Regions from separate parts of the Staphylococcus sp. 231237_7MaSpsaltlick genome, predicted to be linked through region 2. Evidence: riboswitches for the same ligand, from Rfam matches in the RefSeq annotation. Region 2 holds a riboswitch; the other holds the start of a gene.
The links. Region 2 has a riboswitch for FMN ahead of ribD (bifunctional diaminohydroxyphosphoribosylaminopyrimidine deaminase/5-amino-6-(5-phosphoribosylamino)uracil reductase RibD). Riboswitches for the same ligand answer to the same signal wherever they lie in the genome.
Positions count from the first base shown of each region.

Region 1: linked by a shared signal. The riboswitch ahead of ribD (bifunctional diaminohydroxyphosphoribosylaminopyrimidine deaminase/5-amino-6-(5-phosphoribosylamino)uracil reductase RibD) and the one ahead of ribD (bifunctional diaminohydroxyphosphoribosylaminopyrimidine deaminase/5-amino-6-(5-phosphoribosylamino)uracil reductase RibD) in region 2 are both predicted to bind FMN.

Region 1 covers NZ_JBICNX010000052.1:2,128-5,344, reverse strand. The annotation lists gene ribB (3,4-dihydroxy-2-butanone-4-phosphate synthase) at 1-2, opposite strand, end outside; gene ribE (riboflavin synthase) at 14-649, opposite strand; gene ribD (bifunctional diaminohydroxyphosphoribosylaminopyrimidine deaminase/5-amino-6-(5-phosphoribosylamino)uracil reductase RibD) at 657-1,700, opposite strand; FMN riboswitch at 1,865-1,996, opposite strand; gene ACF91D_RS29020 (FAD/NAD(P)-binding protein) at 2,250-3,217, opposite strand, start outside.
Region 2 covers NZ_JBICNX010000007.1:231,305-234,521, forward strand. The annotation lists gene ribA (GTP cyclohydrolase II) at 1-107, opposite strand, end outside; gene ribE (riboflavin synthase) at 118-750, opposite strand; gene ribD (bifunctional diaminohydroxyphosphoribosylaminopyrimidine deaminase/5-amino-6-(5-phosphoribosylamino)uracil reductase RibD) at 757-1,800, opposite strand; FMN riboswitch at 1,965-2,098, opposite strand; gene ACF91D_RS15550 (FAD/NAD(P)-binding protein) at 2,584-3,217, opposite strand, start outside.

The DNA.
Region 1 (3,217 bases), on a different contig from region 2:
ATATATAGCCCTCCTAAAATCCAAACGCTTTAAGTTTGTCAGACGTTAATCCTGAATCAGTTGATTCCATTATTCTTTCAACATATTTGAATAACATATCTGTTTCAATGTGGACTGGATCACCAACACGTTTATCATTCAGTATCGTCGATTTTCTAGTTTCTGGAATAAGATGAATATCAAATTCCGTATCCTTTAATTTAAAAATCGTTAAACTTACACCGTCTACCGTAATAGACCCTTGTTGCACCATTTGCTTAATTAAATTTGAGTTATTTGGTTTGATTGTTACTATTTTCGAATTATCTGAAGCTTGTATTCTTGTAATCTTTGCTACTTCATCGACGTGACCAAGCACGAAATGTCCACCAAAACGACCTTGTCCGCTCATAGCCCTTTCCAAATTAACTTCTTGTGCTTGGTTTAACTGATTTAAATACGTTTTATTTTCAGTACCTTTTATTACTTGTACAGAAAATGAATGATCATCAAATTCAATGACTGTTAAACATGCGCCGTTCACACTAATAGAATCGCCGATATGCATATCTGCCAATATTGTTTTACAGCCGATTGTTAAATTAACCACAGATTGTTGTGTCGATATTTTATTTATTGTACCTACTTCTTCAACGATACCTGTAAACATACTGATTTCACTTCTTTCGCAATTCTAATTTAATATTTTGCTCAAGCAAATTGGAATTCACAATTTCAAATTGTGGTACATCAGCTAAATCAACCACTTGTTCTGTGTGGAAGAATTGATTGTGACCTGAACCACCTATTAATTTCGGGGCATAATATATGATAAGTTCATTGATAAATTCTGTTTGTAAGAATGTAGTTGTTAAGGTCGGACCTGCTTCAACGAGTAATCGACCGACACCTCTCGCATACAAATCTTTTAATATATTTTCAATTGAGCAATGTTCTAATTGTATAACTGTTATTTGCTCGTGTTTACTTTCTAATTGTTTATTTTCTGTATAAATCCAAATTGCTGTAGATGGATCTTTAAATATATCTAGTGACATATCTATATCACCAGTTTTTGATAAAATGACTCGAATAGGATCTTTACCATTTTCAATACGTGTTGTGTATTGTGGATTATCCGCTTCTAAAGTTCCTCTACCTGTTATTACTGCGTCATGTTGATGACGTAATTTAAAGACATCTTGCTTTACTGCTTTATTTGTTATCCATTTACTTTCTCCAAAGTCTGTCGCTTGTTTACCGTCTAAACTGCAAGATACTTTAACAGTAACTTGTGGTAAACCTTTGCTTTTAGCTTCAAAGAAATCTCTATATAGCAGTGCAGCATCTTCATTAGGTCTATATTCTACTTCGATACCTGCCTCTTTCAAAATTACATCGCCATTTGAAGGTAGTGTTGTATCTTTCACTGCATATACCACTTTCTTCAAACCATGCTCAACAATTTTATTAACACATGGTGGCGTCGAACCATAGTGTGTACATGGTTCTAGTGAGATATAAATCGTCCCACCTTCTGCAGCATCTTGTGCCATATCTAAGGCTTGTACTTCGGCGTGTTTATCGCCTTTCTTCAGATGTGCACCTAAACCTACGATGCGTCCATCATTTACTACAACAGAACCGACAGGTGGATTTAATCCTGTTTGTCCATCTACCATCTTCGCTAATTCAATTGCGTAATTTAAATATTGACTCAAGCTAATCACCTCTAAAAAATAAAAAACACCTGAAATCGTACATTTCAGGTGTGGGATATATGCGTTATAACATTATAAACTTAGATTTAAATACACTTATCCAAAAGTAGAAATAAGTGAATGCTAAATAAAACACTACATTAGTGCCTTTTATTAGTTATACGTTATTCTTTCTCCCATCCAGACTATACTGTCGGCTCTAGATTTTCACTAGATCAGCCACATTTGAAAACAAATGCAGGTCGCAGGCTTAATTTACTGCCGGTTGGGAATTTCACCCTGCCCCGAAAGAATATATGAAATTGTAAATTGCTGTTTGAGTCAAGCAACTTTAATTAAGTTACAAGAACATAATACTACAATAATTCAAAAATAACAATTCTTATTACTTAAGTCGGCTTTATTTTTTTGAATTTCGTCATTTTATAACTATTAAAAAGCCCGTCAAATCAACTTCATCATCATTTGCAATTATAAAAAATTTATTATACTTTTTATATTTATTCATTAAAATCAAAATACATGACATAGTAATAACATACTTCGCATTTAATTTTCCAACAATCTATGAATAATACCAGTCGCTTGTCTTACAATCATAGTCACACCATTTCTAGATTGATTGATGCCATTAGTAAGCTGTCCTAATGCAAACATATTTTGTAACGTACCATATCTAGGGCTTATGACTTGGTTGGTTTCTGCTACAATTTGAATACCACCTAATGGGTGTGCTTGTATGACCTGCCTATTTTCTAAATTAATAACAAGTTGATCATCACTATCAAGGTCTTTAAGTTGCGTCTTAGAACCTGTGGCATTAATCACTATATCAAAGTAATCATCACCATGATTTGCATATGTCAATTTAAACTGATGGTTGTTATATTCAATATTTTCTAAACCATCATATATTCTTATTTGTTCATTTTCTATATGCTCAATCAATAATTTAGCTGTTCTAGGTGGCATTGGATTGGAATTTGCTTTCAATATGGGTTGATATTGTTCTAAGAAGCGCTTTTGATCATTCCTATTGAAACTGTTCCAAATCCAATTTAAATTTTCCTTAATTAACTCAAGTATACTTTGAAACTTGCCTAAGTCTTTTGCATGTTCGAGATCATATTTCAAATCTTCGACAGGATTACCAACTTTTCGATGCACCAAAGTTTCCACTGGTATTTCATAAACTGCACATTCTTTTAAAAATAGTGCCATCGCATCATCCAATGGTACATTCCCAAAATTTTCTGCTTTTAGTTCGTTAAATTTTTCAGGGGTTAAATATTGAAATGTGATTTCTGGCATCTCACCTCTCACACTTGGTAATTCACCTTTACGACTGGCTACAGTAATTGGTAAATTGATGTGATGTTCGGTAACATAACGGATAACATCTAAACTCGCTAAACCAGTTCCTATGATAGCGATATTATCAGTATCTTTCACATTGTCTAATGTATGGTAAGTTGGGTATGGTGTATGAATATAACCTGGTTTTCCTTTTAATTGAT
Region 2 (3,217 bases):
ACAGCTACTAAGTCACCTTCATTTTCTCTATTTTCATCATCTACAACGATAATGCTATCACCATTTTTTAAAGCTGTTAAAGCTTTGTCTATACTGTCTAATTGCATATTACCCCTCCTAAAATCCAAATGCTCTAAGTTTTTCTGGGCTCAATTCTGATTCATTAGTATTGATAATTCGTTCAACATATTTGAATAACATATCAGTTTCTATATGGACTGGATCACCAACACGTTTTTGATTTAAAATTGTTGATTTTCTTGTTTCTGGTATAAGATGAATATCAAACTCAGTTTCTTTTAGTTGGAAGATAGTTAAACTCACACCATCTACAGTTATTGATCCTTGGCTAACCATTTGTTTAATTAGTGCTGATGATGGTTTGATTGTTACAATTTTAGAGTTGTCTGATGCTTGTATACGAGTGATTCTAGCAACTTCATCTACATGACCTAAAACAAAGTGACCACCAAAACGTCCTTGTCCGCTCATTGCTCTTTCTAAATTAACTTCAGCAGATTGAGTTAATTGATTTAAATATGTTTTATTCTCAGTACCTTTAATCACTTGGACTAAAAAGCTTTGATGGTCAAATTCCACCACTGTTAAACATGCACCGTTAACACTGATTGAATCTCCAATATGCATATCTGATAAAATCGTTTGGCACTCAATCTTTAAGTTAACTACAGACTGTTGCGTGGATACTTTCTTTATGGTCCCAACCTCTTCAACAATTCCTGTAAACATGAATAATCACTTCTTTCGTAACTCTAGTTTGATATTTTGCTCAAGCATTTGTGAATTTACAATTTCAAACTGTGGTACTTCTGATAGATTAAAAATATTTTCACTTTGGAAAAATTGATAATTACCAGAACCACCTATAATTTTCGGGGCGTAATATAAGATTAGTTCGTTTGTAAATTTGGATTGTAGAAATTCAGAAGTCACTGTGGGTCCCGCCTCTACTAGCACACTTCCAATTCCTCTTTGATATAAATCTTTTAATATATTTTCAATTGAACAATTCGTTAATTCTATGATTTCTACATGTTCAATATTCGTTTTTAAATTTTTATTTTGAGTATAAATCCATATTGGTTCATTCCTTAATTGAAAAATATCTAAATCAAAATCAATTTCACCAGTTTTAGATAAGATTACTTTTATAGGATGCTTACCTTCTTCAATACGTGTAGTATATTGTGGGTTATCTGCTTGGATTGTACCTCTACCTGTCAATACAGCATCATGCTTATGTCGTAGATGAAACACATCATTTTTTACTGCTTTATTAGTAATCCATTTACTTTCTCCTTTATCAGTGGCTTGTTTACCATCAAGACTACATGAAACTTTCACTGTAATTTCTGGAATAGATTCATTCTTAGCAATAAAGAAATCCGTGTATAGTGATTCTGCCTCTGACTGAGGACGAAATATCACTTCGATACCTGCCTGTTCTAATATGTCGTCACCTTCAGAGGGTAATGTTGTGTCTTTAACTGCATAAACAACCTTTTTAATGCCCGCTTCAATGATTTTGTTGACACATGGTGGCGTTGAACCATAATGCGTACATGGCTCTAGTGAAATATATATAGTGCCACCTCGAGCATTGTCTCGTGCCATATCTAAAGCTTGTACTTCAGCATGCTTACCACCTTTTTGTAAATGGGCTCCCATACCAACAATACGACCTTCATTTACTACTACAGCACCAACTGGTGGGTTTAAACCCGTTTGTCCTTCTACCATTTTTGCTAATTGAATAGCATAATTCAAATAATGACTCATTTTATCACCTCTAAATAATAAAAAAACACCTGAAATTAACATTTCAGGTGTGGGATATATATTGATATAACATTTTTAGCAATAATAAAATACACACTTATACATATTAAAATAAAAGTGTATGCTAAATAAACACTTAAAAAGTGCTATTTCCAAGTTATACTTCATTCTTTCTCCCATCCAGACTTTACTGTCGGCTCTAGAATTTCACTAGATCAGCCACATTTGCTTCAACAAATGCAGGTCGCAGGCTTAATTTACTGCCGGTTGGGAATTTCACCCTGCCCCGAAAGAATATTTATGAAATTGTATTCGATGATTGAGTCAGGTAACTTTGAATAAGTTACAAAATAATGGTACTACACTTTTGACAAAATGACAATTCTTATTATCTAAGTCGGCTTTATTTTTTTGATATTCTTTAGATTATTACAATTTAAAGTACAAACAAATTAGTTAAAACCAAGAGATTAAGACGGGAATACCCAAAACACTCAGATGATTTAATTCAATTCATCTGAGTGCTTCTTTTTTATACAATACTTTGTATTGTCGGCTCGCTTTCTTAGGAGACAACTACAGCCTGTAGTCTTCATCTTGTGCTATTTCCTCAAGAGTCTCGCCAAAATACGTCGCATTCATATATAATTTACATTTGAAGAATCATTATATGAAATCTAATTCAAAATCGAATAAAAAATAATGGGAAATTATAACTCGGTTAACTTACAACTTTTAATTAATTTGTTATGGTGTAATTTATATCTAAATAAAAAAACATTTTTATTTTGTACTTAATAAATGGTCAACCACGTTAACAGCTTGTTTTACAATCATCATAACGCCATTACGTGATTGATTAATTCCATTAGTTAATTGACCGAGCGCATACATATGTTTCAATGTGCCATATCGAGGGCTTATGATTTGATTTGTTTCAGCCACAATTTGAATACCACCAAGCGGATGTGGTTGTACAACCTGTCTATTTTCCAAATTTAACACGAGCTGATCATCTTCATCTAAATCTGCTAGTTGTGTCTTCGAGCCTGTCGCATTAATTACAATATCGAACTGTTCTATTAACTTATCTTTATAATTAAAATTGAACTTATTATCTCTGTATTGAACATCCTCTAGACCATTATTGATTTTGATTGTGCCGTGATTAATATGATCTATCAACAACCGCGCTGTTTGTGGAGGCATTGGATTTGAATTCTCTTTTAATATAGGTTGATAATCAGTTAAAAATCGTTTTTGATCTTCCCTACTTAAACTATTCCAAATCCAATTTAAATTTTCTTTCGTTAATTCTAGTATACTTTGTAATTTCCCTAAAGCATCAGCATGCTCTAAATCATAAGTTAAATCTTTAATTGGATCATCTTGACTACGATGAACTAATGTTTCGACA